DNA from 2 places in the Dactylosporangium sp. NPDC000244 genome. Region 2 is predicted to be linked to the other one. Evidence: riboswitches for the same ligand, from Rfam matches in the RefSeq annotation. Region 2 holds a riboswitch; the other holds the start of a gene.
The links. Region 2 has a riboswitch for glycine ahead of ABT369_RS51655 (L-serine ammonia-lyase). Riboswitches for the same ligand answer to the same signal wherever they lie in the genome.

Region 1 (11,223 bases), on a different contig from region 2:
GTTCAGGAGATCGCCTGGGACGACCTGCTCCCGGGTGGCCCGCAACCGGGGCGGCAGTGGATGATGCGGCTGCGCTTCCGCGGCCCGGGCGGCGACCCGCGCTCGTGCCGCGTCGCGCTGTTCCTGTTCTCGGTCGACGGGGCCTTCCTCGCCTCGGTCGTGCGGCATTACGCCGAACGGCCGGAGCACCGCGCCGACATCGGCACCGAGGGCGAACTGGAGCGGCTCCGGTCCGGCTTCGGGCAGCGGGTGCCGCAGCCGGCCGCCTGAGGGAGTGCCACGCCTTCCGAATCTCCCTGCGCCGCGACCACCACGAAGCGTGTCGCCAGGTTCGACGCTCCGGATCGACCGCCATGATCGGTTAGGTGGCGGAGGGTAAGATTAGGTTAGTAAAGATGAGCCCGGCCGACCGACCCGTGCGCATTCGCGAGGCCGCGGGTCACCAACCACGCAACGCCCGCTTGATCGGGGCCGTCTTCGCCGCCGCCTCGGCCACTGGGTCGCTGTCCCAGATGAACCCGCCGCGGGTCACCAACCGCGCAACGCCCGCTTGATCGGGGCCGTCTTCGCCGCAGCCTCGGCCACCTCGGCTGCCGGGTCGCTGTCCCAGACGATCCCGCCGCCAGCCCACAGGTGCGCCCGGCCGTCCGCGACCGCCACCGTGCGGATCGTGAGGCCGAGGTCGACCTCGACGCGGCCGTGCGGCGCCCCGGGGCCCGGCGCCCCGTGGCCGATCCACCCGCAGGCACCCATGCTCGGGCCGCGGCCGACGGGCTCGAGGCGCGTGGCCACGTCGATCGCGGCGAGCTTCGGCGCGCCCGTCACCGAGCCGCCCGGCCAGACCGCGGCGAGGAGTTCGGCCAGGCCCACGCCCGGCGCGAGCCGCGCGCTGACCGTCGACTCGGCCTGCCACAGCCCGGACCACCGGCGCAGCGCGAACAGCTCGTCGACGCGCACCGAGCCGACCTCGGCCACCCGGCCCAGGTCGTTGCGCTCGAGGTCGACGATCATCACGTGCTCGGCGCGCTCCTTCGCCGAGGCCAGCAACTCGGCGCGGCCCTGCGCCGTCGCCGGGCGGGTGCCCTTGATCGGGCGGGTGACGGCCCGGCCGCCGGCCACCGCCACCAGGGTCTCCGGGGACGCCGAGGCGACCCACCAGCGCTCGCCGCGCAGCACGCCGCCGTAGCGGGCGCCCGGGAGGGCCGCGACGCGCGCGAGCGCGGGACCGGGGCCGGGGCCGGAGCCGGAGCCGGAGCCGAGGCCGGGACCAGCCCCGAACGGGGCGCTGGCGTGCCCGACGAGGTTGACGACGTACACGTCGCCGCGCGCGATCGCCGCCCGCACGCCGTCGACCGCCGCCGCGTGCTCGGCCTCGGTCCAGCTCGGCGTCCACGGGCCGATGGCGGAGACACCCCCCGGTGAACCCGCCGAAAAATCGGATATTTCCGAAACACCCGGGGAATCGGCAGCGAGGGGCGGGGCCGATTCGCGCCATGTGAGTGAAGAGGCAAATCGCCCCGAATCCGGAGAATCCGCATCCGGCGCCGGTGCAACGTTCACGGTTCCGGGTGACGAATAGGCGACAGTTGTCCCGGGCTCGGGTGACCGGCGCGGGCCGTGCGAGTACGCCACCGCCACCAGATCCGGCACGGAGGGTGCCGGCGACGGAGTCACGGAGGGTGGCGCCAGGAGGACCGAAATCCCACAGGTGAACGCGTCAGTGACGGTGGGTGACGCCGAGATGTCCGCGAGATGCACGCCCTGCGACGCGGCGAACTCGGTCAGTAATTGAAGAGGGTCTCCGCCGTCCCGGGAATACCATTCGAAGCGGGAGCGCTCCCAGATTCGGGCTCTGCACGCGCCGGGTAACCCGGGCGGGTGAAGATCCACAGTCCCGGGCTCGTACCCGACAACCGGTCCTAGTGTGCTCATACGAAGGGTGGATTATCCCCAAGTTGTGCCGTCACATGTTCGGAATAGTGTCGTTGGCCGTAGTAGCGTGCATCACTGGTCATGTGAAGAACCCCACAGACCTCAATTGAATCTCTCAAATCGGAGACCCCCGATGCTCTGCCAGCACCAGCCCCCCTGTCCCACCGCCGAAGACAACGACCGCGAAGCCGCCCGCGTTTCCGCGAGCCACCCCGAGCAGGGGTGGAGCCTGCTCTGCAACGGCGTGATCGTCTTCGAGGACACCGGCGAGCTTCTGCCCGATTGCTCCGTGATCGAGCCTCACCGCGGGTGGGCGCCGCACACGCTGGTGGGCGCCGCACCGCGGTAACACTCCGTAGCTACGGGGAAGTCACTCTTCGTAAGCGGAGGCCGGAGGACACGAGCACACCAGGTTCCGGTCTCCGTAGCTGTCATCGATGCGGCGCACCGGCGGCCAGTACTTCGCCTCGCGCGAGGCCGCCGACGGGAAGGCCGCCACCGACCGCGGGTAGGCGTGCTCCCACGAGTCGGCCGTCACCACCGCCGCCGTGTGCGGCGCGTTCACGAGCGGGTTGTCGTCGGCCGGCCATGCACCCGCCGCCACCCGATCGATCTCCGCCTTGATCGCGATCATGGCGTCGCAGAACCGGTCCAGCTCGCCCAGGTCCTCGCTCTCGGTCGGCTCGACCATGAGCGTCCCGGTCACCGGGAAGGACATCGTCGGGGCGTGGAAGCCGTAGTCGATGAGCCGCTTCGCCACGTCGGCGACGGTCACGCCGCTGGCCTTGGTGATCCCCCGCAGGTCCAGGATGCACTCGTGCGCGACGAGGTGCTCCGCGCCGCTGTAGAGCACCGGGTAGTGCTCGCGCAGCCGGGCCGCCACGTAGTTGGCCGCCAGCACCGCCGTCGCCGTCGCCTTCGCGAGGCCGTCGGGGCCCATCAGCCGCAGGTACGCCCACGGGATCGGCAGAATGCCGGCCGATCCGAACGGCGCCGCCGAGACCGGGCCGACCGGCGCGTCCGCGGCGAGGAACGGGTGCGAGGGCAGGAAGCGCGCGAGGTGGGCGCGGACCGCGACCGGCCCGACGCCGGGGCCGCCGCCGCCGTGCGGGATGCAGAAGGTCTTGTGCAGGTTGAGGTGCGACACGTCGGCGCCGAACTGCCCGGGCTTGGCGAAGCCGAGCAGCGCGTTGAGGTTGGCCCCGTCGACGTAGACCTGCCCGCCGGCGTCGTGGACCTTCCCGCACAGCTCGGCGATGCCGGTCTCGTACACCCCGTGCGTCGACGGATACGTGACCATGATGGCCGCGAGCCGGTCGCGGTGCTGCTCGATCTTCCGGTCGAGGTCGGCGAGGTCGACGTTGCCGAGCTCGTCGCAGGCGACGACGGCGACCCGCATGCCGGCCATGACGGCGCTGGCCGCGTTGGTGCCGTGCGCGCTGGACGGGATCAGGCACAGGTCGCGCTCGGTGTCGCCGCGGTCGTGGTGGTAGGCCCGGATCGCCAGCAGCCCCGCGAGCTCGCCCTGCGATCCGGCGTTGGGCTGCAGGCTCACGGCGTCGTAGCCGGTGACCTCGGCGAGCCAGCGCTCGAGATCGGCGATGAGGCGGCGGTACCCCTGGGTCTGCGCGTCGGGCGCGAACGGGTGGACGTTCGCGAACTCGGGCCAGGTGATCGGCTCCATCTCGGTGGTCGCGTTGAGCTTCATGGTGCAGGAGCCCAGCGGGATCATGCCGCGGTCGAGCGCGTAGTCCTTCTCGGAGAGCCGGCGCAGGTACCGCAGCATCGCCGTCTCGGATCGATGGCTGCTGAACACCGGGTGCGTGAGGTAGTCCGACGCGCGGCGCAGCGGCGCCGGGACCGAGTCGGCCGTGTCGAGCCCGGTGACGTCGGCGTGGGCGAGGCCGAAGGCGGCGAGCACGTCGCGCAGGTGCCCGAACGTCGTGGTCTCGTCGCAGGCGATGCCGACCCGGTCGGCGTCGACGCGGCGCAGGTTGATCCCGCGCGCCGCGGCGGCCTCGACGATCTCGCCGGCCCGACCTGGTACGACCGCCGTCACCGTGTCGAAGAAGGCCCGGTGCTCGATGGTGACCCCGCCCGCGCTGAGCCCGGCGGCGAGGCGCACGGCCATGTCGTGGGTCCGCGCGGCGATCTCGCGCAGCCCGTCGGGGCCGTGGTAGACCGCGTACATGCTCGCGACGACGGCGAGCAGCACCTGCGCGGTGCAGATGTTGCTGGTCGCCTTCTCGCGGCGGATGTGCTGCTCGCGGGTCTGCAGCGCGAGGCGGTAGGCGGGGGCGCCGCCGGCGTCCTTGGACACGCCGACGAGCCGGCCGGGCAGGGTGCGCTCGAGGCCCTGGCGGACCGCGATGTATCCGGCGTGCGGGCCGCCGAAGCCCATCGGCACGCCGAAGCGCTGGGCGCTGCCGACGGCGACGTCGGCCCCGATCGCGCCGGGCTCGCGCAGCACGCACAGGGCGAGCAGGTCGGCGGCGACGGTGGCGATCGCGCCCCGCTCATGGGCCAGGGCGATGACGGCCTCGTGGTCGCGCACGGCCCCGGAGGCGCCCGGATACTGCAGGTGCACCCCGAAGAACGCCTCGGGCAGCTCCTCGACGGCGAGGTCGAGGACGCGCACCTCGATGCCGAGCGGTTCGGCGCGGGTCCGGATGACGGCGAGGGTCTGCGGGAGCACGTCGGCGTCGACGACGTACACCTCGGACTTCACCTTCGACGAGCGCCGCGCGAGGGTCATCGCCTCCGCGGCCGCGGTCGCCTCGTCCAGCAGCGACGCCCCGGAGACCGGCAGCCCGGTGAGGTCGGCGACGACGGTCTGGAAGTTCAGCAGCGCCTCGAGCCGGCCCTGGGAGATCTCCGGCTGGTACGGCGTGTAGGCCGTGTACCACGACGGGTCCTCGAGCACGTTGCGCAGGATCACCGGCGGGGTGTGGGTGCCGTGGTACCCGAGGCCGATCATCGACACCAGGGTCCGGTTCGCCGCGGCGAGGGCCCGCAGCTCGGCCAGCACCTCGGCCTCGGACGCGGCAAGCGGCAGGTCCAGCGGCTTGTGCCAGCGGATCGAGCCGGGGATCGCGGCGGTCATGAGGTCCTCGACCGTCTCGTACCCGACGGTCTTGAGCATCCGGGCCTGTTCGTCGGCGCTCGGGCCGATGTGCCGCGCGGCAAAACTGGTCATGGGCCACACTCTCTGGGCGGATCTCGGGACAGGGGCGAACGTGCGCTCCTCCCCCTCTGTCGCAGACTCCAGAGGTGCCAACCCGCCGCGGTCCTTTTGCCTGAGAGGTTCCGGGGAGGATTTGCCCCTTCGGCGTCGCTGCTCTGCACAGCGATCTCTCCCGCGCGGGTATTGCCGGCACGACTACCCTACCAACAGTGCAGGACTTGACCATCGTGGCGAAGCACACGATCTACTCCGCGGTCGTCGGCTCCCGCGCCTACGGGCTGGACGGCCCGGACTCCGACACCGACCGCCGGGGCGTGTTCCAGACGCCGAGCGACGCCTTCTGGTCGCTGGACAAGCCGCCCACGCACGTCGAGGGGCCGCTGCCGGAGCAGTTCTCGTGGGAGGTCGAGCGGGCCTGCACCCTGGCCCTCGCGGCGAACCCGACGGTGTGGGAGTGCCTGTCGTCGCCGCTGGTCGAGCACGTCACGGACGCCGGCCGCGCGCTGCTGGAGCTGCGCCCCGCGTTGCTGTCCCGCCGCGCCGCCCGCACCTACGGCGACTACGCCCGCGACCAGCTCGGCAAGCTCACCTCGGTGCGCGCCCGCACGGGCGAGGTCCGCTGGAAGCAGGCGATGCACATGGCCCGCCTGCTGCGCGCCGGCGCCCACGTCCTGCGCACCGGCGAGGTCCTGGTGGACGTCACCCCCTGGCGCGACGAGCTCCTGGCGATCCGCCGTGGCGAGCTGAGCTGGGAGGACTTCCAGTCCCTGGCCGGCGCCCTGACCGCCGACCTGGCCGCCGCCGACTCGGCGTCGAAGCTCCCGGAGGAGCCCGATCGGGCTGCGGTGGAGCGCTTCCTGTTCGCCTTGCGAACCGCGGCACCTGTACCGCCCGTGCGAGTGACCACCACCCAGCCCCCGACCCCGGAGGGCATCCCGGCCTGGGCCGGTGCGGTGGCCGACGAGCACCCGTATCCCCTCGCCTTCGCCACGGTCAGCGGCGCCCACCTCTACGGCTTCGCCTCCGTCGACTCGGACCTCGACCTGCGCGCCTGCCACCTCCTGCCCCTGGACGAGGTGGTGGGCCTGGACACCGGCCCGGACACGGTGGAGCTGGGCGGCGAGCGCGAGGGCATGGAGCTGGACATCGTCAGCCAGGAGCTGGCGAAGTTCATCCGCCTCCTCCTGCGCCCGAACGGTTACGTCCTGGAGCAGCTGCTCTCCCCGCTGGTCGTGCGCACCAGCCCCCTGCACGACGAGCTCAGGGCCCTGGCCCCGCACTGCGTGACGCCGGAGCACGCCCGGCACTACCTGGGCTTCGCCTCGGGCCAGTGGCTGCTGTACTCCAAGACCGGCGAGCTGAAGCCCGCCCTCTACACCCTGCGGGTGCTGCACACCGGCATCCACCTGATGCGCACCGGCGAGATCGAGTCGGACCTGCGCGTGCTCAACACCCTCTCCTACGTCCCGGACCTGATCGAGGCCAAGAAGGCCGGTGAGCACCACGCCCTGCCCCCGTCGCTGGTCGCACCGGAGGTCCTGGCCGCGGACGTGGCACGGCTGACGGCGGATCTGGAGTCGGCGCGGGACACCTCACGGCTGCCCGCGACCCCGTCGGCGGCCCCGGCGCTGAACGACCTGCTGATCCGCACCCGGCTGTCGCGATGACCGAGCCTTTGCACGGCCCTTTGCACGACCCCTTGAACGAGCCTTTGCACGGGCCGTCGGGCCGGGCCGAGACCATCGCCGCCTTCCACGCCGGGCTCGGGCTGGACGGCCCCACGTGGCGGGCGGCCGGCTGGGGCAGCGAGGACCTGCAGCGCGTCCGCTTCGAGGCCCTGACCCGCGCCGCCGGCTACGCGGGCGGCACCGTGCTCGACTGGGGCTGCGGCCCCGGCGACCTGTACTTCCACCTCCGCGCCATGCGCCTCCCCCTGCACTACACCGGCGTCGACCTGAACCCGGCCATGGTCGAGCTGGCCACGTGCCGCGGCGTCCCCGGCGTCTCGCTCCTGCCGGTGGCCGAGACCCCGGCGGGCCGCCACGACTACGTGTTCCTCAGCGGCGTCTTCCAGTTCGCCGACCCGGACGACCCGCTCTACTACCTCAGCACTTTAGAACACGCGTACGACATTTCCGGGCGAGCCGTGGCCGCGAACTTCCTCAGCGCGAACCGCCCGGCGGCCGCCCGCGCGCACGACGAGCTCTACGCCGACCCGTCGGTCCTGATGCGGTTCGCGGCCGCCCTGACCGACCGGTGGCGCATCGACCACGCCTACCACCCGCAGGGCGCGGACTTCACGATCGCCCTGCTGCGCTAGGGCCCCGGCCCCGTTCAGCCGGCGCGGCAGCGGGCGGAGTTGGGGTCGACCATCAGCAGCGAGGAGTCGACGGCCTCGAAGTCGGAGCCTTTCAGCGCCTTGAGCGCGTCGAGCTGGGTGTTGCTCCACTTCGGGTCCTCGGCGCCGGTGAAGTACCACGGGGAGCCGTTGTCGGCCAGGATCGCGCCGTACGTCTTCAGCGCCTGCGCCACCGCCCGGGCCTGCGGCGGGTACTTCGCGATGTCCACCGACGCCTTGAGCCGGAACCGGGCGCCCATCGGCGGCAGCGCGGCGTCGGTGGCATCGGACGCGGCGTGGCGGGCCGGCCAGACGAAGGACTTGCGGGTCTTCGGCGCGGTGAAGCGGATCGCGTGGTCGATCCGGCCCGCCGCGGCCTCCTCGGCGCGGGGCAGGCCGGGCAGGATCGGCAGGCCCGCGGCGTCGGCCGAGGTCCAGCCGCTCTTGCGCAGGGCGTTGCCGCGCAGGTCGTACACGGCGCCGGAGCCCGCCTTCCAGGAGCCGTCCGGCTGCACCGACGCGGCGTAGAGCTCGTACGCCTTGCAGGCCGCGGTGTCCTGGACGATCACGTGCCGGTCGCCGCCGGCGTTCGCACCGCCCTCGACGCGCGCGTTACGCGGGATCGGGTACGGGCCCGGGTCGCTCTCGCCGGCGTACTCGAAGGTGACCTGGACCTTGGCCTGGCCGGCCGGGACGTTCGTGATCGGGATGCCGAACGTGGTGCCGAAGTCGGGGTGGGCGTGCGCGGCGGCGCCGATGCTCGCCACCCAGGCCGCGGAGTCGCGGCTCACGGGCAGTTTGGACACGTCGGCGTGCCAGACGTTGTCGGCCGGGAAGATCGTGCAGGGACCGGCGGTGGAAGGCGCCGGGGAGGCGGTCCCGAGCCCGCCCTCGGCCCCGGGGATCGCGGGCGACGCGGCCAGGGCCGGCTGCGGCGTGGCCGGGGGCGGCGTCGCGGACGGCGAGCAGCCCTGCAGCAGTACCAATGCCAGCACCACGGCCGTCGTCCGCCTCATGCCGCGCGACGCTACCCGGCGGGCCGCGGCGCCTCCACCAGGTCACCCGTGCGGGCTGTTAGCATTCCCCGCGTGGCAGACCGGCAGGGTCTCGGGCCGGTGCTCACCGTCCCGAACCTCATCAGCTTCATGCGCCTGCTCGGCGTGCCATTGTTCCTGTACCTGTTCCTCGCCACCGACGCCACCGGCTGGGCGGTCACCGTGCTCGTCATCGGCGGGCTCAGCGACTGGGTCGACGGGTACGCGGCGCGCCGGCTCAAGCAGGTCAGCCGCCTGGGCGAGCTGCTGGACCCGCTCGCCGACCGGCTGTACATCCTGGCCACCCTGTTCGCGCTGACGTTCAAGGACGTCGTGCCCTGGTGGTTCACGATCGCGCTGCTGGCCCGCGAGGCCGTGATGGTGCTGGTCCTCGTGGTGCTGCGGATCCTCGGCCACGGCCCGCCGCCGGTGCACTACGTGGGCAAGACCGCCACCGCGATCCTGCTCATGGGCTTCCCGATGATGCTGCTGGCGCACTTCGCCGAGTCCGCGCGCTCGTGGGCGCAGCCCAGCGGCTGGGCGCTGCTGTGGTGGGGCATCGTCCTGTACTGGGTCGCGGCCGTGTTCTACGTGATCCAGGCCACCGTGCACGTCCGCGCGGGGCGGGCGGTGCAGTTGAAGGCCTCCAGCTCCTCGTGACCTCGCCCCGCCGCGACGACCTGCTCGGCGAGCTGTTCCGCAACCCGCTCGACCCCGGCTACGCGGCCGCGGCCGCGCGCCGCGGCGACGCTCCCCCGCCGCGGTCCGGCCGGTGGCTGACCGTCGTGGCGATGCTGGCCATCGGGTTCCTGCTGGCGGTGGCGTACCACCAGGTGGTGCAGGCCGCCCCGGGCACCTCGAAGGCCCGCGACGATCTCGTGGCCGACGTGCGCGCCCGTCAGAAGACCGCCGACGACCTGCAGCGGCGCGCCGCCGAGCTGCGCGCGCAGGTCGACCAGGCCCGCGACGACGCGCTCGCCGACGGCGACAGCGCCGCCCGGCTGCGCGACCTGGCCGCCGGCACCGGCACCGGCAAGGTCACCGGGGACGGGGTGGCGGTCCGCATCGCCGACGCGCCGCCGCAGGTCGATCCGGTCACCGGCCGTACGCAGGACGAGAATCTCGGCGTCGTGCTCGACCGGGACCTGCAGGACATCGCCAACGGGCTGTGGCAGTCCGGCGCCGAGGCGGTCGCGGTCAACGGCCAGCGGCTCACCGCGACCGGCACGATCCGGGCCGCCGGTGGAGTCATCCTCGTCGACTTCCGGCCCGTGACCAGCCCCTACGAGGTGACCGCGATCGGGCCGCCGGACCTCGCCGACCGGTTCAACGCCTCCGCGACGGCGAAGCGGTTCAAGCGGTACGTCGACGAGTACCGCATGCAGTTCGGCGTGAAGAAGCGCGCGAACCTCGCCCTCGCCGGGGCCGCCGAGCCGCCGCTGAAGTACGCCCGGACTCCCGCCCCGACCCCTTCGTCGACTCCCTCTGGAGGTCCCACGCGATGATCGCCGTGATCGCCCTGGCCATCGGCGTTGCGGCCGGTGTCTTCCTCGAGCCGTCGGTGCCGCTCGGGCTGCAGCCGTACCTGCCGATCGCCGTCGTCGCCGCGCTCGACGCGGTCTTCGGCGCCCTGCGGGCCAAGCTCGACGGCATCTTCGATGACAAGCAGTTCGTCGTCTCGTTCGTGTCGAACGTGCTGGTCGCGGCGCTGATCGTGTACCTCGGGGACAAGCTCGGCGTCGGCGGGCAGCTGTCCACCGGCGTCGTGGTGGTCCTCGGGGTGCGGATCTTCGGTAACGTGGCCGCCATCCGCCGGCATCTGTTCCGGGCGTAGCCGTGCGCAAGCCCGCCAACCTCGTCATCGCCGTGCTGCTGGCCCTGCTCGGCTTCGCCGTCGCGGTCCAGTTCAAGGCCGGCGGTACCGATGCCGAGCTCTCCTCCGCCCGGCCCGAGGACCTCGTGCGAATCCTGTCCGACCTCGACGCCCAGCAGGACCGCCTGCGCGGCGAGATCAGCGACCTCGAGGACACCCAGCGGCAGCTCGACTCGGGCGCGCAGGGGCGCGACGCGGCCCTGGCCGAGGCCCGCAAGCGCGCCGACGAGCTGGGGATCCTCGCCGGAACGCTCCCCGCCGAGGGGCCGGGTCTGCAGATCGACCTCACGCAGGGCTCCGAGGCCATAAAATCCGAAACCGTGCTCGACGCCATCGAAGAACTGCGCGGGGCCGGGGCCGAGGCCATGCAGATCGCCGGGGCCGGTGGGCCCGCGGTGCGCATCGTGGCCTCGACGTACTTCGTGGACGCCCCGGACGCGGGCCGGCTCGTGGTCGACGGGACGATGATCGCCGCGCCCTATACGATCACGGTCATCGGAGGTCCGGACACCATGCGGACGGCGCTGAACATCCCGGGAGGGGTCGTGGACAGCGTCCGCCAGCACGGCGGTACGGTTTCCGTGCGCGAATTGGATCCCGTGCGCGTCAACGCGTTGCACAATGCCGGTGCGCTGCAGTACGCCAAGCCCGCACAGTAGTACCCCAGCCGAGCGAAGAAGGACTTGACGTGATTCCCGACGATCTGCGGTACACCGCCGAACACGAATGGCTCGCCCCCGCCGGGGAGGGCACGTTCAAGGTCGGCATCACGCACTACGCGCAGGACTCGCTGGGCGACATCGTGTTCGTCCAGCTGCCCGAGACGGGTGCCGCGTTCGAGACCGGCGGGTCGCTCGGTGAG
Region 2 (11,223 bases):
CGTGCGCGAGGACGGCGCGCGTTCGTCCAGCGGTGGCAAGCCGCGCACCGTGCTGCGCATCAACGCCGATGCCGGGCGGGCCGTGGGGCTGCACTTCGACCCGATCGAGCTGGCCTGTGTCGTGGTCGACCTGCTGGGCCGGCCGCTGGTCACCGCCCGCCGCCCGACCCCCGCCGACATGGATCCGGTCAAGGTCACGGCGGCGATGGCCGAGCTCGTGGGCGAGGTCCTGCACGAGGCCGGGGTCGAGCGCGAGCGGGTGCTCGGCGTCGGGCTGGCCGCCCCGGGCCCGATCGACCAGTCGCTGGGGGAGGTCATCTCGCCGCCGCAGCTGTCGGACTGGACCCGGGTGCCGCTCAAGCAGATGGTCGCCGACGCCACCGGGCTGGCGGTCACGCTGGACAACGACGCGACCGCCGCGGCGATCGGGGAGCGCTGGGCGGGGGCCGGGCGGGGGGTCGCGAACTTCGCGTACTTCTTCCTCGGCACCGGCGTCGGCGGCGGTCTCGTGCTCGGTCACCAGGTCCACCGGGGCGGCTCCATGAACGCCGCCGAGTTCGGGCACACCTCGGTTACGGAGAGTGGCCCCGACTGCTATTGCGGCAACAGCGGCTGCCTCGAGAGCCTCATCAACCCGGCCGCACTCGTCGCCGACGCCCATCGGCAGCTCGCGGCCGGCGGTGAGAGCGCTCTCACGAAGGCCTTCCGGCGGTCACCGTCCACTGTGGACCACGGGGCTCTGTGCCGGGCGGCCGCCGCGGGGGACGCGCTCGCCGAGGCGGTGATCGGCCGGGCCGCCGAGCGCCTCGCCGCGGTGGCCGTGAACGTGGTGAACATCGTCGATGTCGAGCTCATCATCGTCGGCGGGCACGGCATCCGGCACGTGGAGTCGCAGTTCCGCACCGCGGTGGTGCGGGCGCTGGGGGAGCGGGCCATCGCCCGGCGCATCCGCACCGTGGACGTGGCCCTGTCCCCGCTGGGCGACGACGCGGCCGTGATCGGCGGCGCGGCGCTGGTGCTGCACTCGACGTACTCGCCCCAGGTCTCCGCGCTGCTGGCCGGCTAGAGGAAGCGCCGCGCGCTGGAAGCCTTGTCGACGGCCTCGGCGAGCGCCGCCGCCACCTCCTCCACTGTGGACGACGACACGCGGGTGCGGGGAATCGACAGGCTGATCGCGTCCGTCGCCGGGTCGCGCACCGGCACCACGCGCGCCACGCACACGATGCCCTCGGTGTTCTCCTCGCGGTCCACCGCATAGCCGAGCGCCCGGATCGACGCCAGCTCGGCCCGCAGCGCGGCCCGGTCCGTGATCGTGTGCGGGGTCAGGGCCGGCAGCGGGTCGGGCAGCAGGGCGTCGACCTCCTCCGGGGCGCGCGCGGCCAGCAGGGCCTTGCCCAGCGCCGTCGCGTGGGCCGGGAGGCGGCGGCCGATCGCGGAGTAGAGGCGCAGGGGATGCACCGACTCCCGCTTCGCCACGTAGGTGATGTCCGCGCCGTCCAGGCGCCCCAGGTGGGTCGTCTCCCCGAAGCGGGCGGCGAGATCGTCGAGGATGCCGGCGAGCAGGCCCACGGTGTCGTCGGCGTCGAGGTAGGCCGCGCCGACCTGCAGGGCCCGCAGCCCGAGCCGGAACCGGGTCTGCGTCGTCTCGATCCAGCCGCGGGCCGCCATCGTGCGCAGGATGCCGTGCAGGCTGCTCTTCGGGATGTCGAGGGCGCGCGTGAGCTCCGACAGCGTCGACGGGCCGCCGGTCGCCAGGGCCTCCAGGATGTCGAGGGTTCGGTCGGCGGACTTGACGGGTGTGGTCACGCGGCCTCCGGTGCACTATGGTCACATGTGTGACCGACGTTCAGCATACTGAACAACACCCCGTTGTCGAAACCATCGCGGCCGGGAGGATCGTGCCCGTCGTCGTGCTCGAGGACGCCGCCGACGCCGCCGACCTGGCCGACGCCCTCGTCGCCGGCGGCCTGGGCTGTGCCGAGGTGACGTTCCGGACCGCCGCCGCGGCCGACGCCATCCGGGCCATGGCCGAGCGCCCCGGCATGCTCGTGGGCGCGGGCACCGTGCTCAACGCCGCCCAGGTGGACCGGGCCGTCGAGGCGGGCGCGAAGTTCGTCGTGAGCCCCGGCTTCAGCGCGTCCGTGGTGGCGCGCTGCCAGGAGCACGGCGTGCCGGTGTTCCCCGGCGTCGCCTCGCCGTCCGAGATCATGCAGGCCCTGGACGCCGGCCTGGACACCGTGAAGTTCTTCCCCGCCGAGCAGCTGGGTGGCGTACCGATGGTGAAGGCCCTGTCGGCCCCCTTCCGCACCGTCCGGTTCATCCCCACCGGCGGCGTCAACACCGCCAACCTCGCCGACTACCTCGCGGTCAAGTCGGTGCTGGCCGTGGGCGGGACCTGGATGGTGGCGCCCGAGCTGCTGGCCGCCCGCGACTGGGCCGCCGTCACCAGCCGCACCCGAGACGCATTGGAGCAGGCCCGATGATCACCGTTCGGCCGGCCGCCGAGTGCCGCTACGACCTCGTCTCCCTCGGCGAGGTCATGCTCCGCCTCGACCCGGGCGAGGGCCGCATCCGCACCGCCCGGCAGTTCCGCGCGTGGGAGGGCGGCGGGGAGTACAACGTGGCTCGCGGGCTGCGCCGCTGCTTCGGGCTGCGCACCGGGCTCGTCTCCGCGTTCGCGGACAACGACGTGGGCCGGCTCCTGGAGGACCTGATCCTGCAGGGCGGCGTGGACACGACGTTCGTGCAATGGGTGAAGTACGACGGGATCGGCCGCACGGTCCGCAACGGCCTCAACTTCACCGAGCGCGGCTTCGGGGTCCGCGGCGCCGTCGGCGTCTCCGACCGCGGGCACACCGCGGCCGCTCAGCTCAAGGCCGGGGACGTGGACTGGGAGCACCTCTTCGGCGAGTTGGGCGTGCGCTGGCTGCACACCGGCGGCATCTACGCGGCCCTGTCCGAGACCACCCCGGACACCATCGAGGCCTGCCTGAGCGCCGCCCGCCGGCACGGCACCGTGATCTCCTACGACCTCAACTACCGGCCGAGCCTGTGGAAGGCGATCGGCGGCCAGGAGCGGGCCCGCGAGGTGAACCGGCGGCTGGCCGGGCTCGTCGACGTGATGATCGGCAACGAGGAGGACTTCACCGCCTGCCTCGGCCTCGAGGTGCCCGGCACCGACATCCACGCGGGCGCGCTGGACTCGGCGAACTTCCGCACGATGATCGCGGCGGCGGTCGCGGCCTACCCGAACTTCCAGGTCGTCGCGACCACCCTGCGCGGGGTGCACACCGCCACCGTGAACGACTGGGGCGCGATCGCCTGGTGGAAAACGGCGTCGGATGGGGAGTTCGCCGAGGCCACCCACCGCCCGGCCCTGGAGATCCTGGACCGGGTCGGCGGGGGCGACAGCTTCGCCTCGGGACTCATCTACGGGCTGATGACCTTCGGCGACCTGAAGACGGCCGTCGAATACGGCGCGGCCCATGGCGCCCTGGCCATGACCACGCCCGGCGACACCTCGATGGCGAGCCTCAAGGAGGTCGAGGCCCTGGTCGCCGGGGCCGGCGCGCGGGTGCAGCGCTAAAGCAAAGAAGCCAGGATCTCGATCTGCGCAGGGTCGTCGCCCCAGCAGTAGAGGACCAGCTCGTCGGCGCCGAAGTCGCGGTAGGCGGCAACGGTGTCGGCGAGCTGCTTCGGGTCCGAGATCGGGTCGCCCCAGCCCTCGCGGCCGGTGAACGCGTAGTACGCCGCGACCGCCGAGCGGGCCCCGGCGATCGACTCCGGCGAGCCGGCCGCGGCGTTGAGCTGGCAGACCAGCCGCGGGCGACCGGGCCGGCCGGCCTCGGCCCACTGGTCGTGCACGGTGCGCACGAGGCCACCGGCCCACTGCAGCGGGGCGGCACACAGGAACCCGGCGCCGTAGCGGGCGACCCGGGCCAGCGCGGGCGGCGCGAACCCGCCGATGAGCAGCGGCGGGCCGCCCGGCGTGACGGGGGAGGGGCCGATCGGCGCGAGCGGGTACGGCGATCCGGACCAGATGGCCGCCAGGTCCGTCAGCATCCGGTCCATGATCGCGCCGCGGCGGTCGAGGGGGACGCCCGCGGCGGCGTGGTCGTCCTCGCGGCCGCCGATGCCGACGCCGAGCGTGAGGCGCCCGCCCGACATGCGGTCCAGGGTCGCGGCCTGCTTGGCCAGCAGCGCGGTGCCGCGCAGCGGGGCGAGCAGCACCTCGGTCTGCAGCCGGATGCGGGTGGTGGCGCCGGCCAGGGCGGCCAGCGCGACGAGCGGCTCGGGGTTGTCGTAGGCGAGCCGGTCCAGCAGGGCGACGGTGGCAAAGCCGGCCGCCTCGGCGCGGCGGGCCCACTCGGGCAGGCGCGCGGGGTCGCTGACGGGCAGGCCGAGACCGATTTCCATGTGGTACTCCCAGAAGCAAGGTGGGCAGCGGACAGTGCTGTCGCCACCTCCTCCCCGCGACTGCTGCGGGGTCCCGCGCCCGTTCTGCGACGTATCTCTGGGGCGCGGAATGCGGAGTTCCAAGGCGGACTGTACCAGACCCACAAAATCCAAACATTTACAACAATGAAACCGACACATACCTTCAGGTTCATGCGTCGACTGCTTACCGCCCTAGCCGCGACGGCCGCCACCGTCGCCGCGCTCCTCGCCGCGCCCTCCGCCGCCCACGCCGAGTCCAACGGCGGGGTGCGCATCCTGCCCCTCGGCGACTCGATCACCGACGGCTTCAACGTGCCCGGCGGCTACCGCATCAACCTGTGGCGCGCCCTGGCCGGCGCCGGCCACCCCGTCGACTTCGTGGGCTCCCAGTTCAACGGCCCCGCCGACCTGCCCGACCACGACCACGAGGGCCACCCCGGCTGGCGCATCGACCAGGTGGACGCGAACGCGAGCGCCTGGGTGTCGTCCACCGCGCCCCGCAGCGTGCTCATCCACCTGGGCACCAACGACGTGGTGCAGAACTACGACCTCGGCAACGCGCCCGCGCGCCTCTCCGCGCTCATCGACCACGTGCGCGCGGCCGCGCCCGGCGCCGACGTCTTCGTCGCCTCGATCATCCCGCTGGCCGACGCCGGGAGGGAGGCAGCCGCGAAGGCGTTCAACGCCACCGTCCCCGGCATCGTGGCCGGCAAGGGCACCAAGGTCCACTTCGTCGACATGCACGCCGCGCTGGGCACCGGCGACCTCGCCGACGGGGTGCACCCGACCCGCGCGGGCTACGACAAGATGGCCGCGCGCTGGGCCTCGGCCCTGGCCGCCGTGCCCGGCTCGGCCGGCGACGACGGGGCCGCGACCACGCTGCCGTCCGGCTCCTCTATCTCGCTGCGGGCCACGACGGCGTGCTGCACGACGCGGTACGTCCGCCACATGAACGGCCTCGGGTTCACCGAGAACGTGTCCTCCTCCAGCGACCAGCTGCTCAAGCAGGACGCCACCTGGCGCGTGGTGCCCGGCCTCGCGGGCGGGTGCTACTCCCTCCAGTCGCGCAACTACCCGGGCTACTACCTGCGCCACCAGAACGGCCGCGTGAAGATCAGCGCCGACGACGGCACGGCCCTGACCCGCGCGGACGCGACCTGGTGCGCGAAGACGGCCCCCGGCGGGGTGCGGCTGGCGTCCTGGAACTTCCCCGGCTCCTACCTGCGCCACATCAACTCGGAGCTGTGGCTGGCAACGCCCGGCGGCACCGCGACCCAGGACAACGCCGGCAGCCTGGTTCCGGACATCACGTGGGCCGTTGCCGCGCCGTGGGCCCCGTAGTACGGTCGGCCCGACAACCGCATACGCGCTGCTCGACCCGCGACGGGAGAGTCCCTGGAAACGGGACGCCGAAGGAGCAACTCCTCCCCGGAATCTCTCAGGCCCACGTACCGCCGCGGGAAGGCGACTCTGGAAAGCCGGGACGCCGCGTCCCGCGCCCACGGTGCAAACCGCCGGCCACCCTACGGGCGGCCGTGCCGGTGAAGCTCTCAGGCATTCGATGACAGAGCGGGGAGGCTCGACCCTCGACCAAAGGGAGCCTCCCGTGACGCTCAGCGCGTTCGACCTGTACTCCATCGGCATCGGCCCGTCCTCCTCGCACACGGTCGGGCCGATGCGCGCCGCCCGCCGCTTCGCCGTCCGCCTGGCCGAGGCCGGGCTCCTGCCGCGCACCGGTCGCGTCAAGGCCGAGCTCTTCGGCTCCCTCGGCGCGACCGGCCACGGCCACGGCTCGGCCCGGGCGGTCGTCCTGGGCCTGCGGGGCGAGGACCCGGCGACCGTGGACACCGGAACCGAGGTGGCGTTCGACGGGCGGATCGCCCTGCTGGGCGAGCACGACATCCCCTTCAGCGCCGACGCCGACCTGGTGCTGCACCGCCGCCGCAGCCTCCCCGAGCACCCGAACGGCATGCGCTTCACGGCCTGGACCGAGGCCGGCGAGGAGTTGCTCACCCGCACCTACTTCTCCGTCGGCGGCGGCTTCGTGGTCGGCCCGGACGGCGCGGTCGCCGAGGCCGACGTGCCGGTCAAGTTCCCGTTCACCACCGGCGCCGAGCTGCTCGCGCACTGCGACGGCCGCTCGATCTCCGACGTGATACTGGCCAACGAGCTGTCGTGGCGCTCGGAGGCCGAGGTCCGCGCCGGGCTGCTCCATATCTGGGCGGTCATGCAGGAGTGTGTGCGCAACGGATGCACGCGTCCGGACGGCGTGTTGCCGGGCGGACTCAAGGTGCGTCGACGAGCGCCACGGCTGTACAGAGATCTATGCGAGAAATCGGATATGTCCGATCCGCTGCACGTCATGGACTGGCTCAACCTCTACGCGCTGGCCGTCAACGAGGAGAACGCGTCCGGCGGGCGGGTCGTCACCGCCCCCACCAACGGCGCGGCCGGCATCATCCCGGCCGTCCTGCACTACGCAGTATTTCCGAAAAGCGGGCGCTTCGTCCCGGGCGCCGACGACGACGGCGTGGTCCGGTTCCTGCTCGCCGCCGCGGCCGTCGGGATCATCATCAAGGGCAACGCGTCCATCTCCGGGGCCGAGGTCGGGTGCCAGGGTGAGGTCGGCTCCGCCTGCGCGATGGCCGCCGCCGGGCTCTGCGAGGCCCTCGGGGGCGCGCCCGGCCAGGTCGAGAACGCGGCCGAGATCGGCCTCGAGCACAACCTCGGCCTGACCTGCGACCCGGTCGGCGGCCTGGTGCAGATCCCGTGCATCGAGCGCAACGCGATCGCGAGCGTCAAGGCGGTCAACGCGGCCCGGCTCGCGCTCAACGGCGACGGCGCGCACCACGTCACCCTCGACAAGGTCGTGCGCACCATGCGGGAGACCGGGCGGGACATGTCGGTGAAGTACAAGGAGACCGCCCGGGGAGGCCTGGCCGTCACCGTGATCGAGTGCTGATGCGAAGCTGTGCGGCATGGCACTCGGCGTGATGGCGAGGATCGGTCGGTTCTGCTTCCGTCACCGCTGGTCGGTGATCGGGGTCTGGCTGGTGGTGGTCGTGCTCGGCGCCCTCACGTTCGGGCCGGTCTTCAGCGCGATCGCGGACGCGAGCAACCCCAGGCACGTCGAGTCGATCGACGGGCTGGACGCCATCGCGACCGGCAACGACTCCAGCGGCACCGTCATCGGCCTCATCGACCACGTCGACCCGCAGGCCCCGGCCGTCCGCACCGCCGTCGGCGCCGCGGCCGCCGACCTGGCCGGGTCGACCGGCGTCACCGCGGTGGACACCCCGTTCTCGGTGCCGGCCGCGAAGGCCCCCGTCTACCTGGCCGCCGACGGGCACGGCCTGCTGGTCGTCGCGACCCTCGCCAAGCTCGACATCGGCGAGCGTGACTCCGTGCTGAACACCCTGCGCACCCGGCTGCACCGGCTCGACGCCGACCTGGCCGCGGCGGGAGTGCCGGACGCGACGGTCGAGGTCGGCGGCAACCCGGTGCTCAACGCCGACGTGCGCGGGGCCCAGAAGCGGGACCTCGGCCGGGCCGAGCTGATCTCGCTGCCGCTCACCCTCATCGTGCTCGTGTTCGTCTTCGGCGGCCTGGTCGCGGCCGGTCTGCCGGTGCTCGCCGCCGTGGTGTCGGTGGCCGCGGCCATGCCCCTGCTGTGGGTGTTCAGCCGGGTCAGCGACCTCGACCAGAACGTCGTCACCGTGGTCACGCTGCTCGGCCTCGGCCTGTCGATCGACTACGGGCTGCTGCTCGTGGCCCGCTACCGGGAGGAGGTCGCGGCCGGCTTCGAGCCCCCGGAGGCGATCGGCCGGGCCTGGGCGACCGCCGGGCGGACCATCTTCTTCAGCGCGCTCACCGTCGCCGCGGCCCTGTCCGGCCTCATGATGTTCTCGATCCACCAGCTCGGCGCGCTCGGCGCCGGGGGCGTGTCGATCGCCGTCGTCGCGATGCTGGCCGCACTGACGTTCACCGCGGCGCTCATCGGCCTGTTCCACAAGCGCATCAAGCCCCGCGCGAAGAAGGTCACCGTCCAGGACGACGAGCGGGGATTCTTCGCGAGCCTGTCGCGGTTCGTCCAGCGCCGCCCGGTGCTCATCGCGTTCGGCACCGCCGTGGTGCTGCTCGCCGCCGGGTCGCCGCTGCTCGGGCTCACGCTCAAGCTGCCCCGGCTCGAGGGCGTGCCGCGCAGCATCGAGTCGGCCCGCGTCGCCGACGAGCTCGGGTCGCGCTTCGGCCGCGCGTACCGGCCGGTGGTGACCGTCGTGGCCCGTACCGATGCCGCATCGCTCGACGCGTATGCCGCCAGGTGGGCGTCCGACCCGGCGGTGGCCGGCGTGCAGCCCGCCAAGGCCGCCGGCCCCGGGGTCGCGACGGTCGATCTCGCCCTGCGCGGCGGAAACGAGGACGACGCGGCCCAGGGGCTCGTGCACCGGCTGCGCGCCGACCGGCCCGCCGGGGTGCAGTCGTGGGTGGTCGGCGACGCCGCGATCCTCATCGACCTGGTCGGGCTCATCGTCGACGACCTGCCCGGCGCCGTGGCGGTGACGCTCGTGGCGATGGTGGTGCTGCTGTTCGCGATGACGGGGTCACTGGTCGTACCCGTGAAGGCCGTGCTGGCCAACGTCGTGTCCCTCGGGGCCACGTTCGGCGTGATGGTCGCCGTGTTCCAGCACGGCTGGGGATCCGGGGTCCTGCACACGCTCACCGTCGGCGGGCTGGACCCGTTCGTCGTGGTGATCGTGTTCGCGTTCGCGTTCGGGCTCTCGATGGACTACGAGGTCTTCCTGCTGGGGCGGATCAAGGAGTACGTCGAGCGCGGCGACGACACCGACACCGCCGTGCGCCGCGGCCTGCAGCACACCGGCCGGATCATCACCTCCGCCGCGCTGCTCATGGTCGTGGTCTTCGCCTGCTTCGCCGCGGCCGACCTCGGCCAGATCGAGCAGGTCGGGCTCGGGCTGCTCACCGCGGTCGTGATCGATGCGACGGTGGTGCGCTGCCTGCTCGTACCGGCGACGATGACGCTCCTCGGGCGCTACAACTGGTGGGCGCCCGGCCCGCTGCGGCGCCTGCACGCGCGCGTCGGCCTGCGGGAGCACGCGCTGCCCGAGGCCGCTCCCGCCCGGACCGCGGAACCGGTCGCCGTCGATTAATGTGACGATCATGTCCACCCCCGCAAGCGCCGAGGAGCGCCACGCGACCTGGCTGGAGCTCTTCTTCGACCTGGTCATCGTCGCCGCCGTCGCCCAGCTGGCGCACCTGCTGCACGAGGACATCACGTGGGAGAAGGTGCTGCTCTTCGGCGTCGCGTACTACGCGATGTGGAGCGTGTGGACCGCGTTCACCCTCTACGCGAACGTCACCGGCATCCGCACCCGCCAGCGGGCCATGCTGCTGGCGATGTTCGGCATCGCGGTGATGGCCGCGTCGATCCCGCTCGTCGAGCACGACCAGCCGGCCGCGTTCGTGCTCGCGTACGTGTACTGCCGCTTCCTGAGCATCAACTCGTTCAAGCGCGAGAACCGGATCGTGACCGAGTGGCCCGGCGTGCAGCAGGCCGTCGGCGTCATCCCGTGGATCGCGTCGCTGGGCTTCGAGACCCCGACCCGCTACTGGCTCTGGCTCGCGGGCATCGCGCTGGACCTCTTCTTCTCCATCGCCCGCTCCCGCGACCCGCAGGGCCTGCTGGCCGGGGAGCGCCGCGAGCGCGAGCGCTCGCTGCGCCGCCACCACCGCGAGGCCGAGATCGCGCGGCTGGACCGGCTGGAGGCCGCGCGGCCCGACCGGCCGCACCTCGGCGAGCGCCTCGGCCTCTTCGTGATCATCGTGCTCGGCGAGGCGGTCGCCCAGCTCGTCAACGCCGCCGCCGGGGTCGAGGACTGGCGCAGCGGCCTGTGGTTCGTGGTCGTGCTCGGCTTCGGGCTGCTCGTCGCGCTGTGGTGGCTCACGCTGCGCTACGGCCCGAGCGCCGCCCCGACCTACGGCATGCGGGTGTTCACCCTGCGCCTCACCATGCCCGCGCACTACCTGACGACGGTCTCGATCGTGGTCATCGCGGCCGGCCTGGGCTCGGCCGCCGCCCACCCGCAGGGGCACGTCGAGACGGCGACGCGGCTCGTCCTGTGCGCCGGCGCGACCCTGTACTTCCTGACCGCGACGCTGATCGGCGCCCGCGGCGGGGCGAACTGGCGCTGGGTGCTGGGCTGGGGCCTGCCGTCGGTGCTCGTGTGCCTCGCGGCCGGGATCTTCGGCGGCCCGCTGCCGGCGGCGGCGCTGCTCGGCGTGGTGCTGGCCGCCGCGCTGTGGCACATCGCGTACCGCCGGGTCAGCGGGGTCTCAGCGCCCGGTCCGGACGACGACCTGGCCGAGGTTGCGCCGGCGGGCGACGAGGTCTAGCGCCGCCGCCGTCACGAGCATCGATTCCCCCGCCCGGAACCCGGACGCGCGCAGCGCCCCGAGCGCGACCAGCCCGCCCCGCACGACGGCGAGCGCGGCCCTTCTTCCCGCTGCCGAACGCCCTCGCCTACGGGGAGGCGCTGATCGCGGCCCTGCGCGCGGGGGGCCTCGGGGCGCGGGAGGCGGCGTGGGCGGCGGACACGGTGACGTACCACGTGATCGGCCACGTCATCGAGGAGCAGATGGCCGCGTCCCGGCCCGACCCGGCCGCCGCGGCCTCGCGCCTGACCGCCGCCGTCGACCCGGCGCGGCACCCGAACCTGACCGCGGCGCTGCCCCACGTGGCGGCGCCGCACCCGGAGGAGCACTTCGAGT

Region 1: another riboswitch for glycine. It lies ahead of gcvP (aminomethyl-transferring glycine dehydrogenase); the one in region 2 lies ahead of ABT369_RS51655 (L-serine ammonia-lyase).

What each region holds. Positions count from the first base shown of each region.
Region 1 covers NZ_JBEPEH010000012.1:167,322-178,544, reverse strand. The annotation lists gene ABT369_RS19050 (PH domain-containing protein) at 1-270, shown strand, start outside; gene ABT369_RS19045 (chorismate-binding protein) at 529-1,890, opposite strand; gene ABT369_RS19040 (DUF5999 family protein) at 2,066-2,281, shown strand; gene gcvP (aminomethyl-transferring glycine dehydrogenase) at 2,303-5,128, opposite strand; glycine riboswitch at 5,207-5,301, opposite strand; partial or broken gene ABT369_RS19030 (nucleotidyltransferase domain-containing protein) at 5,335-5,988, shown strand; gene ABT369_RS19025 (nucleotidyltransferase domain-containing protein) at 6,049-6,783, shown strand; gene ABT369_RS19020 (methyltransferase domain-containing protein) at 6,816-7,436, shown strand; gene ABT369_RS19015 (hypothetical protein) at 7,451-8,470, opposite strand; gene clsA (cardiolipin synthase ClsA) at 8,534-9,148, shown strand; gene ABT369_RS19005 (DUF881 domain-containing protein) at 9,145-9,993, shown strand; gene ABT369_RS19000 (small basic family protein) at 9,990-10,322, shown strand; gene ABT369_RS18995 (DUF881 domain-containing protein) at 10,325-11,020, shown strand; gene gcvH (glycine cleavage system protein GcvH) at 11,050-11,223, shown strand, end outside.
Region 2 covers NZ_JBEPEH010000058.1:18,333-29,555, forward strand. The annotation lists gene ABT369_RS51625 (ROK family transcriptional regulator) at 1-1,066, shown strand, start outside; gene ABT369_RS51630 (IclR family transcriptional regulator) at 1,063-1,806, opposite strand; gene eda (bifunctional 4-hydroxy-2-oxoglutarate aldolase/2-dehydro-3-deoxy-phosphogluconate aldolase) at 1,836-2,483, shown strand; gene ABT369_RS51640 (sugar kinase) at 2,480-3,586, shown strand; gene ABT369_RS51645 (LLM class flavin-dependent oxidoreductase) at 3,583-4,416, opposite strand; gene ABT369_RS51650 (AbfB domain-containing protein) at 4,609-5,778, shown strand; glycine riboswitch at 5,812-5,901, shown strand; glycine riboswitch at 5,906-6,007, shown strand; gene ABT369_RS51655 (L-serine ammonia-lyase) at 5,999-7,399, shown strand; gene ABT369_RS51660 (MMPL family transporter) at 7,416-9,605, shown strand; gene ABT369_RS51665 (low temperature requirement protein A) at 9,616-10,848, shown strand; gene ABT369_RS51670 (TetR/AcrR family transcriptional regulator C-terminal domain-containing protein) at 10,755-11,223, shown strand, end outside.